Regions from separate parts of the Lysinibacillus sp. FSL P4-0201 genome, predicted to be linked through region 1. Evidence: riboswitches for the same ligand, from Rfam matches in the RefSeq annotation. Region 1 holds a riboswitch; the other holds the start of a gene.

Region 1 (6,236 bases):
CCTTCATTGCCTTAAATGCTCTGTGTGTAATTTCAACGAGCTATATTATGCTCCTTATACTTCGGGTTATGACCGCGATTGTAACAGGTGTATTGATCTCTCTAGCCATGATTGTTGCAAGCGAAACCATGCCAATTAATAAACGCGGCCTTGCTATATCATTTGTTTTCGGTGGTTTTACACTGGCCAATGTAGTTGGAGTACCCATTGGAATTGTAATCGCTGAATGGTACGGCTGGAATGCCACTTTTATGTTAACCACTCTTCTCGGAGGGTTGGCGTTTGCGGCATCTTTTTTTGTCTTACCTACTCGACTCAGCCAAGTACGAAGCTCAATACGGGATCAATTTTCTTTAATGATTCAGCCTCGAATTTTAATTGCCTTTTTCATTCCTGCTCTCGGGTTTGGTGCAACCTATGCAGTCTTTACGTACCTTGTTCCTATTTTAAAGGGAATGGGTGCACCAAATAATTCTATAAGTTTAATCTTATTCGGCTACGGCTTTCTTTCGATTTTCAGCAACATTCTTGCCGGTAAAATTGCCACTCACAATGCCATCGGCCGACTTCGGTTTGTCTTTCTCGCACAAGCTATTGTATTGACAAGCTTATTTTGGACAACAAACCATTTTATTTTAGGATTAGCGAACATCGGACTAATGTCACTAATGGCCATCCTCTTAACAACATCTACTCAACTTTATTTAATAGATTTGGCCGAAATTTATAAACCAGATGCTAAAGGACTCGCTGCTTCTCTTATGCCCGTGGCAAGTAACGTAGGCATCGCTTTTGGGTCTGCATTAGGCGGCATTGTATATCATCAAGGAAATTTGATGAATGTCACATGGGTCGGTGGTATAGTTGCCGTCAGTGCAAGTCTACTAACTTTCTTTAGTTATCATTTAGACCTTAAACAAAAGAAAACAGCATAAAAAATGCAAGAGGTACCTTAGAAAGAATATAAATCAAACAGACCCATTCGAATAAAGCGAATGGGCCTGTTTTTAAAAAGCTTACTTGTGATCCGTATCTTCATAATAAGGAATAATTATTCTGGAATAATATATTTTTCTTTCATTGGCCCAACTTTATTTAAAATAATTGCGCCAATCATTTGTATAATCGTCTTCACAATAATTTGCCCCAAAATGGCGGCAGGTACCGCTTCCCATGGCAATATATTGGCACCAAGTGGACTTAAGCCGATTACTACGAAAATTGCAGAATCTAGAAATCCTCCAACAATACCACTGTAGAACACACGCCAAGCCATTGGTAATTTTAATCGAGTATAAATTTCAGTATCAGCCGTTTCAGCGACAACAAATGATAGCGCTGAGGCTACCACAATTAAAAGTGTATCACCTAGTAGGAATGACACCACAGCTGATAAAATTAAAGCTGTAATAATAAATAAATACGTCTTTTTTCTACCATATTTATTTTGTACTAGATCCCGAAAAATAAAGGTTGCCCCAATTAAAAGCGTTCCCATTGGAACAATAAACATACCAAAATGGAATGGTGCAAATGCTGCCGTTACCACATTAGCAATAACAATAGATAATAAATAAAATAATATTCTCAAACTATTACTCCTCAAGTAAATTTAATTTTTGTAAGAACACCCTACACGCCTCTTTTATTTCCCCACACAAGGGCATGTAACTGTGGCAGTACTTTAACATCTCTTAAATCCTCATCCTTCATTACTCTATCAATCAGTGCACGATATTTATCCAATAAATTCATCATTAATTGTGAATTATCAGTTGCCGTGAGATCATCATTACCGACTTGAAGATAAAAAGGAATCATGGGATATCGATGGTGAATTTGTTTAGCATAATCGTAATCCTCTTGATTAAAAACGACTATTTTGAGGGATACATGGTGATTGCTGTTCCGATCTTTAAGTTTTTCGAAGATATAAGAGAGCACCGAGTAGTCTGTGGTCATTCCAGAACTAGGTGGCTTTGGTGAAATTGTCAGTTCATCAATCTCATACATCCACTTTTGCCACCTACTCCCCTGTGTTTCTACCCCGATTTTTATGTCATTTTCTTTTAAAATGGCAATAAGCTCTGCTAAATTCGGATTGAGTGCAGGATTGCCGCCTGAAATTGTGACAAATGAAAAACCATTGCCCCCTAAACGTTTCAACTCAGACCAAATCTCTTCCGCTGTCATTTGGACAATAAGGTGCTTTCCACTGCCATCCCACGTAAACGATGAATCACACCAAGAACAGGAATAATCGCAGCCCGCAGTTCTTACAAACATTGTCTTCTGGCCAACGACCATACCCTCTCCTTGAATCGTTGGCCCAAAAATCTCGATAACAGGTACTTTACTCAACTTCCATCCACTCCCTTCTAGCTTCTGCATAGCTTGTTGGAGTCTCGTAAAGCCTGATAAACTCTACACGTACACCGTTATATCCTTCATCAAGCAAAGCCTCAGTCAACTTTTCGTAAATCCAAACAACAATATTCTCTGCCGTCGTATTCATGAGTGGAAGCGTTTCATTTAAATAACGGTGATCCAAATGAATCTCTATTTTATGTTTCCATATTTCTTTTATATCGCCGAAATCAATCATCAAACCACGTTCATCTGTGTAGCCACTCAGTCCTAATATAGCTCGATAGGTATGCCCATGTAGATTTTTACATTTCCCTTCATAATGATGTAGATGATGGGCAGCATCGAAGGTAAATTCTTTGCTTATGAGAACACGCTTTGCATGATATTTCAATTGATTTCTTTGAATATCCACATCAATTCTCTGGAGTCTCTCAACGATTTTAAAATCTGACATGCCTTAAGACTCCTTCCTATAACTTAAATACTCATCAAGCCCTTTATTTCGCAATTTACATGCTGGGCATTCACCACATCCATCTGCTATGACACCGTTATAGCAAGTCAACGTTCTTTGTCGTACAAACTCAAGTGCACCAAGCTGATCAGCTAATTCCCATGTTTGTGCCTTATTCAGCCACATCAAGGGTGTATCAATCACAAAGGAGTCATCCATCGATAAATTTAACGTTACATTTAAGGATTTAATAAAGACATCTCGGCAATCCGGATATCCACTAAAATCAGTTTCACAAACACCTGTTACAATATGCTTTGCCCCTACTTGGCTCGCTAAAACGCCCGCAAATGAAAGAAAAAGGAGATTGCGGCCAGGCACAAAAGTCGATGGGAGCTCACCATTTTCTCCGTCCTTCACCTTTATGTCTTGTCGTGTCAATGCATTCGGAGCAAGTTGATTCAGGAGAGACATATCAAGTATGTGATGCTTGATACCAAGCTCCTCTGTTATCACCTTCGCACAGTCAATTTCAAGACGATGCCTTTGACCATAATCGAAAGTTACTGCCTCAATCTCTTCAAAGCGTTCTTTTGCCCAGAACAAACAAGTTGTGCTGTCCTGACCTCCACTAAATACTACAATTGCTTTTTCCTTTTTCATCTATAAAGACTCCCTTATATCGAAAAAACAGCACTCTAAGAAAAAGTGCTGCTTTCTTCTTAGTTTTTTTAAGAGGGTAGCTAAAAACCTCTGTCTTGCTTCATTTATCGATTATCAATTTTTTCTGGGTTAAGATCGTGGTTCATTAAACGATAATTGGCGATTTCTTCGTATTTAGTTCCTGGCTTCCCATAGTTACACCATGGATCAATCGAGATACCCCCACGTGGAGTAAATTTCCCCCAAACCTCTATATATCTTGGATCAAGTAATGCAATTAAATCATTCATAATGATATTCACGCAATCTTCATGGAAATCGCCGTGATTTCTAAAACTGAATAAATACAACTTTAGAGATTTACTTTCAACAATTTTTTTATCTGGGATATATGAAATGTACATCGTTGCAAAATCCGGCTGATTTGTAAGCGGACATAAACTAGTAAACTCTGGGCAATTAAACTTAACAAAATAATCTCGATTAGCATGAAGATTATCCACTGCCTCTAATACCTCAGGTGCATAATCATAGGAATACTTTGTACCTTGATTACCTAATAGGGTCAAATCCTTTAATCCTTCTTCATGACTTCTGCCAGACATAAAAAAACCTCCTTGTAAAATGTTTCCCAACACTTTTCAAGAGAGGCATCACCAATCATTCTATTTAAAACATAAGTAAACAGATAAAAAAAGCCACGTCCGATATGGACATGGCATATTGTCATGTTTCCATAGTTTTTTATAGAGGGTATCAGCTATGAACCTCTCCCGTTCTAGTCCGGGCATTCTTTTCTTCAATATCGTACAAAAAATAATACAGGACGTCAAATGGATTTTTTATAAAACTCTTAAATGATAAAAAGTATGAATCACTGTAAGTCAATACTCATTTGAAAGTTCTACTTTTTTATTAAATTACTAGGAAAATAGAATTAATCCATTTTTAACAAAGTAATACTAATTATCAATATTTTGAGATTTTTCAATATTCCGATATTCGAATTATCTCACCTGTGATAAATTGGAAATATCACACTAAACTGAAAAGTGTGATAATTAAGAGCGGAGGGAGAAATGAGATTTGAAAAAGTTTAAGTTTACGAAGTTTTTAAGTAGTATGATAGCTTTCGTTATGGTGCTTTTTCTATTGGTTCCATTATCGAGTGCTAATGCTGAAGATTCGAAGCCATTCAAGCAGGATAGCCAAAGTGAAAGTATACTTCAATTAAAGGCGGCTATCGCTGAACAGCTAAGCTTGTCTAAAGATGGTCCAACTCTTCACGAAAGCTTACAAAATGTATCAGGCAATCAAGAAGTTGCAGTCATCGTACATTTATCTGAAAAGCCTGTGGCACTAGAGCAAGGAATGAGCCAATTGAAAGGCCAAATGTTCTCTAATGCGCGAGCAAATGAAGTTCGATCAAATGTAAAATCTCAACAAGCACAAGTTAAGAAAGAATTAGCTACTAAAAATGTTCAAATGACTCAAGGCTACACATTTGATACTGTTTTAAACGGTTTTGCAGCAACTGTGAAAGCAAATGATCTCCCAAAGCTGCTTTCAATAGAAGGAATAACATTAATTGAACCTGATGCAATTGTTTACGCATCTGAAGATAATACAATGAAATCATCAGAACTGATTAAGGAAGATCAATTAGAGGCTCAAATGAATACAAGTATTTCTTTCCTCGGCATCGAACAGCTTTGGAATGAAGGAATTGAAGGACAAGGTATAAAGGTAGCAGTATTAGATACTGGTATTGACGCAGATCACCCTGAGTTCGCTGGAATTTACAAAGGTGGGAAAAACTTCATTCCAAATTCATCAACTTACACAAAGCCTCGGGCAGATGACGATGCATCGGAAACCTTGCCTTCTGAGCGTCCTGCTGGAACACCTGAATTTAATGAAAAGGGAAGCTCGTTCTATACTTCTCACGGTACCCATGTTGCTGGAACCATTGCAGCAATTGGAGCTAACAATTTCGGCATTAAAGGAATTGCTCCCAAAGTAGACCTTTATGCTTACCGTGTTCTTGGTGCATATGGAAGTGGGGCTACATCTGGTATTGTTAAAGCAATTGAAACGGCTGTAACAGAAAAAATGGACATAATCAACCTTTCTCTTGGTGGGGGGGCTAACTCTGAAACGGACGCTGGTTCATTTGCTATTAATAATGCAATGATGGCTGGAACAATCGGAGTAATTGCAACAGGGAACTCCGGCCCAAATCGAGGAACAATGGGCACGCCTGCAACCGCTCGTTTAGGAATTGCTGTGGGTAACACAACAAATCCAGAAACAATGTATAACGGTGAAGTGAATGTTACAGTTGGTGACTACAACTTAACAAAACAGCTCCCATTAATGGGCACAACTTTTGGAAGGGATTTAGCAACACAGCTTCAAGGAGAATTTGACCTAGTTGCTATTCCTGGAAACGGAGAAGTAAAAGACTATGAGGGAATCGATGTAGAAGGTAAAGTGGCATTAATCTCTCGTGGCAGTATCGCATTTGTTGATAAAATTGCGAATGCAAAGGCAAATGGAGCAGTCGCCACAATTATTCATAACTTTGCTGGTGGAACAAATGCACCTAATATTTCAGGTACATTCCTGGGTGATTCCTTTGCTTTTCTACCAACATTTGATATGTCCCAAACGGATGGCAATGCAATTCGTGCTGCATTAGCCGGTGGAACTGGAAAAGTTAGCTTTAGTCAATTTACTTCCACAAAGA
Region 2 (6,236 bases), 630 kb from region 1:
TGTTCCAACCATTTGGATAGGTGCCTTACAGGAACAGGAAAAGAAAGAACGAGATATTAGTTCTTTAAGAGCGATATGCTGTGGTGGATCGGCTTCACCAACTCGACTCATTCGGACATTTGAAGAAAAATATGGAATTCCTTATATTGTTGTCTATGGCATGACGGAAACTACACCAATCGTGGCATTGTCTAATTATATGTCATGGATGGAAGATTGGCCGATTGAAAAACGTATTGAAGCTCGAGCGATGCAAGGGATGACAATGGCAGGTATCGAATCTAGTATTATTAATGAGGCGGGGGAGGTACCTTGGGATGGCGAAACAATGGGGGAATTACGTTTAAAAGGCCCATGGATTTCCAACGAATACTATCGTGATGAGCGAACAGCAGATGCTTATCGAGATGGTTGGTTATATACTGGTGATATTGCTGTACGAACAGCAGATGGCTTTATTAAAATTACGGACCGTACGAAGGATCTTATTAAATCAGGTGGGGAATGGATTTCCTCTGTTGATTTGGAAAATGCGCTGATGACTCATGATGCCGTTTTAGAAGCGGCTGTCATTGCCATGCCCCATGCTAAATGGCAGGAGCGTCCATTAGCTTGTGTTGTATTGAAAGAGGGACAATCAGTAACTGAACCAGAGCTTCTTGCTTTTTTAGAAAATCAATTTGCCAAGTGGTGGGTACCAGATGCAGTCGTCTTTCTAGAAGAAATTCCAAAGACATCTGTCGGAAAATTCCTGAAAGCGAAGCTGCGAGATAATGTAGCAGAAATTTATCCTAAATCATTGGTATAGGTAAAAGAGCGATTTCCGTAAATGGAAGTCGCTCTTTTTTGAGTTATTTAGTTAGCATGTGGAAGACTTGTTCAACGTCTTTATCGCCACGACCAGAGATATTAATAATAATGCTTTCCTCAGATGATAAAGTTGGTGCTAATTTTAGAGCATGTGCGACTGCATGTGAGCTTTCAAGAGCAGGAATAATACCTTCAACCTTAGAAAGTACTTGGAAGGCATCTAAAACTTCTTCATTTGTCACGGTCACATATTCAGCACGACCGATTGTTTTCAAATGGCTATGCTCAGGCCCCGCACCTGGATAATCTAAACCAGCTGCTATTGAATAGGTAGGGAGTGGGTTGCCTTCTGCGTCCTGAAGTACTAAACATTTGAAGCCGTGTAGCTCTCCTGGTGTTCCTTCGTTTAAGGTAGCAGCTTTGTCTGGCTCTATTCCAATAAGACGAACATCTTCGTCTGCAATATAATCAGCAAATGCCCCAATGGCATTACTACCGCCTCCTACACAGGCAAGAACAGCTGTCGGCAGCTTTCCTTCCTTTTCTAAAATCTGTTCACGACTTTCGCGGCTAATCACTGATTGAAAATGTTTAACCATTGATGGGAAGGGGTGTGGTCCAACTGCTGAGCCTAATAAATAGAAGGTTGTTTCATAGTTTTCTACTAAGTCAGCGAATGCCTCATCTACTGCATCCTTTAAGCGTCCTTGCCCTTTATCGACAGCTACAACTTTCGCTCCGAGAAGTTCCATGCGAAATACGTTCAATGCCTGACGTTTTGTATCTTCCAAGCCCATATAAATCGTGCAATCCATTCCAAACATGGCACACGCTGTAGCTGTTGCTACACCATGTTGACCTGCCCCTGTTTCGGCAATCACGCGATTTGCTCCCATACGTTTAGCTAGTAAAATTTGTCCTAATACATTATTGATTTTATGGGAGCCTGTGTGGTTAAGGTCTTCACGTTTTAAATAAATTTTTGCGCCACCTAATTGCTTTGTTAAATTCTCTGCAAAATAAAGAGGGGATTTACGACCGACATATTCACGGAAATAGTAATCTAATTCTTGCTTAAAATCATCATCCTCTTTATACTTTTGAAAATTCTCATCTAGTCTATTTAAAACATTTTGAAGCTCCTTTGGAACAAAGCTTCCACCAAATTCACCGAAATATCCCTTTTTTTCTACTACTGTACTCATCTTAACTCGACTCCTCTATGCTAATTTTTCCAAAAAAAAAGCCACTCCAATCCCTCATAAAAAGGACGAGTAACCGTGGTGCCACCTTCATTCGCAATTTTTGCGCGCTTTCCTGCTCCGGTAACGGGGAGCGAAACGGCCTTACATTTGATAAGGCTGCTCTGAAGTCCATTCACAAGTCTGTACTACTGGTTTGCACCAACCACCAGCTCTCTAAAAGTAACAATGCTTGCTACTACTCTTCTTCCTTGCATTTATTAGAAAGAATTGTAGAGTATTTTCAGAATAGTGTCAAGAAAAAAGACGAATCTAAAAAGATCCGTCAGTTAAATCAAATTTTTAAAGTGAAGGCGTTTGTTTAAAACATACATAATCGGTGCACCTACAGCTAATACAACAAATTCACCCGCCGCGACTGTTAGCCAAGTCCAGAAAAATGGCAACTCTAAAGCCAAGTTCAGCTCAAAGGCAATGATAAACATAGTACATGTAAAGAGCAATGTATTAATAATTAAACGTGCCCAAATATTTTTGACAAATTTACAGATTAAAATAAACAGGCCAAGAGTAATCATTGAATGACCTACACCAAAAACTAAATCGTAAATGCCAAGTGGTGAAAAGAGATTAGAGATCAATACACCAATAATAATCCCTACGGCAAAGCGTGGATTAAAGGCCACTAAATGGTTAAACATCTCAGATACTCGGAACTGTACCTCTGTAAAACCAAATGGGGCAACAAGCATGGTTACAGCTATATATAGAGCCGCAATGATACCACTTGCTGCTAAAAATTTTATCTTCATATTCATTTCTCCTTAGTTTTTTTTCGTGGGATGGTTACGAACCACGGTGCTTTCACACAAGTAAATATTCTATAATAGATATCTAGTAGAAGTCAAATGTCAGACTTTGTCTATAATGTCCTATCGTCGCAAAATTGTCATAAATATTTTTTACTATGTTGAAAAAAGAAATCGATTAACTAAAACAGCGTAGTTTAGCGGTTTAAAGCGCCAAATTAAATGAAAAACTAAAATATTTTGTCACTTTTAAAAGTCAGAACATTCATAATGTTGTTGACGGAGCTCGATAATAACGATAATATAGCGATACATTCACACTTTGTTTGGATAAAGTGCGATAGATATTCGAGAATATAATCGGGGGGATTATTTGTGAAAAGCAATGTAAAGAAGTTGTCATTCCTTCTTTTTGGATTAGTGTTGCTTCTTGCTGCTTGTGGTAGCGGTGGCTCAGGTACAGCAGATTCAAAAGGAAATGAAAAAAACAATGCAAGTGAGAGCGGAAATGCAGACGATAAAACATATAAAATCGGGATTACTCAAATTGTTGAGCATCCATCGTTAAACGCAGCAACGGAAGGCTTTAAAAAAGCAATTGAAGATGCTGGCTTAAAAGTTGACTACGATCCACAAATTGCACAGGGAGATAATAGCCTTAACACAACGATTGCTAACAATCTAGTAAGTGCAAACGTAGATTTAATTTTTGCAAACTCTACACCTTCTGCACAAGCCGCTGCAACAGCAACAAGTGATATTCCAATTATTTTTACATCTGTTACAGATGCTGTTGGTGCACAGCTAATTGACTCAATGGAGAAGCCAGGGAAAAATATTACAGGCACAATCGATTTACATCCAGAAACGATTTCTAAAACTGTAGCATTCCTAAAAGAGCTTGGTGCGAAAAAAGTAGGGATGGTCTACAATGCGGGTGAGCAAAACTCTGTTGCTCAAGTTTCAGAAGTGAAAAAGGTTATGGACGAACAAGGTTTAGCGGTGGTAGAAGCATCAGCATCCACTTCAGCGGATGTAAAGCAAGCGACAGAATCTCTAATTGGTAAAGTAGATGCTTTCTATATTATTACTGATAACACAGTTGTTTCTGCATTAGAATCGGTAATTGATGTTGCCAATACGAATAAATTACCATTAATCGTAGGAGAATTAGATTCTGTGGCACGTGGTGGTTTAGCTGCTTATGGTTTTGAATATTTCGATATCGGTTATGAAGCAGGTCAAATGGTTGTGAAAATTTTAAAAGGTGAAGCGACACCTGCCGATACACCAGCACAATACCCACAAAATCTGAAATTATTAATCAATAAAAAAGTTGCAGATGATTTAGGCATCGAAATTAAAGATTCTTGGGGTGCCGAAATTCTAGAACAGTAAAACGAAGCGGGGTGCATTATCCCCGCTTTATCTTCATTTTACAAGTGATATAAATAATAAAGAGATTTAGGAGATGATTCAACGATGTTTTTAGCATTATTTGGCGCAGTGGAGCAAGGAATCATCTATGCAATTATGGCACTTGGTGTATATTTAACATTTCGGGTGTTAGATTTTCCGGATTTAACGGTTGATGGAAGCTTTGTAACAGGGGCGGCAACTGCAGCAACAATGGTTTTGCTTGGCTACCACCCAATCTTAGCGACTTTAGTGGCAATTGTTGCTGGATTTATTGCTGGATGTATGACAGGAATTCTTCACACGAAAGGAAAGATTAATCCGTTATTATCAGGAATTTTAATGATGATTGCTTTATATTCGATTAATCTACGTATCATGGGGTTAACTGCAGAAAATACGATAGGTCGCCCGAATATTCCACTACTAAACTCTGAAACAATCTTTTCAAAGTTTCAATCTTTTTGGAGTAATTTAGGGATCGATGATGCTATCAATAACCTATTAAAAAGCATAGGCTTTCAGCATGTACCAGGTACATGGAGTGTGCTGATTGTTGTATTAATCATCACGATTTTAATTAAGTTAATAGCAGACTGGTTCTTAAAGACAGAGGTTGGGCTAGCTATCCGAGCAACTGGTGATAATAAACGAATGATTCGCAGCTTCTCTGCAAATACAGACACACTTATCATTTTGGGGCTAGGTCTTTCCAATGCGCTTGTCGCATTTTCTGGAGCTTTAATCGCACAATACTCGAAGTTCTCTGATGTTAGTATGGGGATTGGTATGATTGTGATCGGTCTCGCATCCGTTATTATTGGTGAAGCTATTTTTGGGACTAAAACTATTATCCGTACAACGTTTGCAGTTATTGCAGGAGCCATCATTTATCGTATTATATTAGCTTTAGCATTACGTGTAGATTTCCTTGATTCAGGAGACATGAAATTAATTACAGCGATTATCGTTATTTTGGCGCTGATCTTACCGCAATTTATTAATAAGAGTAAAGAACGTAAACGTAAAGCTAAACGTGCTGCAGAACTTTCACAAGTAAAAAAAGTAGAGCAGGGAGGTAATGGCCTTGCTTAAATTACATGGTATTAATAAGGTATTTAATGAAGGAACACCTGATGAGAAGATTGCACTTGCGGAGATAAACCTACATTTAAAGCCCGGTGATTTTGTGACAATTATAGGTAGTAATGGTGCAGGTAAATCAACGATGATGAATATGATTTCAGGTGCTTTAACACCCGATTTCGGTACAGTATTGATTGATGGTAATGATGTGACAAGTTTGCCTGAATATAAACGCTCTCAATACATTGGGCGTGTCTTCCAGGACCCAATGGCAGGAACTGCACCTACGATGACAATTGAAGAAAATCTAGCATTAGCATACTCTCGAAATAAGCATAGAGGACTACGCAATGGTGTGGACAAAAAGCGTCGTGAATTTTTTAAAGAATCGCTAGAGATGCTTGGTTTGAATCTTGAGAATCGTCTTTCTGCTAAGGTAGGTTTACTTTCAGGTGGGGAACGTCAAGCTTTGTCGCTCTTAATGGCTACCTTCACAAAGCCATCTATTTTATTGCTGGATGAGCATACGGCTGCACTTGATCCATCACGTGCAGAGTTAATTACCCGTATTACGAAGTACTTAGTGGAAAAAGATAATTTAACGACATTAATGGTAACGCACAATATGCAGCAAGCATTAGATTTAGGGAATCGTCTTATTATGATGGATAAAGGCCAGATCATTTTAGAAGTTGGTGAAGATCGCAAACATGAATTAACAATCCCTGATTTAATGTCCGAGTTTGAACGTATTCGTGGGGAAAAAATGAATTCGGACCGTGCTCTATTAGGTTAATATCGAAACGCTCATACACTTGTATGGGTGTTTTTCATAGTGTAAAAAATTTCATCAATAGTGTTTTTATGAATGGTGTAAATGAATGACCGTTGCAGGTTCCCTAATTTCACGTGT

What was found. Region 1 has a riboswitch for preQ1 ahead of queF (preQ(1) synthase). Riboswitches for the same ligand answer to the same signal wherever they lie in the genome.
Region 2: it holds a riboswitch for preQ1, as region 1 does, so the genes downstream of both, MKY76_RS02825 (QueT transporter family protein) here and queF (preQ(1) synthase) in region 1, are expected to answer to the same signal.

Annotation. Positions count from the first base shown of each region.
Region 1 covers NZ_CP151995.1:4,607,941-4,614,176, forward strand. Annotated here, with positions in the region: gene MKY76_RS23265 (MFS transporter) at 1-935, shown strand, start outside; gene MKY76_RS23270 (VUT family protein) at 1,052-1,591, opposite strand; gene queE (7-carboxy-7-deazaguanine synthase QueE) at 1,633-2,361, opposite strand; gene queD (6-carboxytetrahydropterin synthase QueD) at 2,354-2,824, opposite strand; gene queC (7-cyano-7-deazaguanine synthase QueC) at 2,828-3,487, opposite strand; gene queF (preQ(1) synthase) at 3,592-4,092, opposite strand; PreQ1 riboswitch class I at 4,218-4,264, opposite strand; gene MKY76_RS23295 (S8 family serine peptidase) at 4,574-6,236, shown strand, end outside.
Region 2 covers NZ_CP151995.1:575,098-581,333, forward strand. Annotated here, with positions in the region: gene MKY76_RS02815 (long-chain fatty acid--CoA ligase) at 1-808, shown strand, start outside; gene trpB (tryptophan synthase subunit beta) at 852-2,015, opposite strand; T-box leader at 2,074-2,273, opposite strand; gene MKY76_RS02825 (QueT transporter family protein) at 2,342-2,824, opposite strand; PreQ1 riboswitch class I at 2,831-2,875, opposite strand; gene MKY76_RS02830 (ABC transporter substrate-binding protein) at 3,197-4,219, shown strand; gene MKY76_RS02835 (ABC transporter permease) at 4,304-5,332, shown strand; gene MKY76_RS02840 (ABC transporter ATP-binding protein) at 5,325-6,119, shown strand.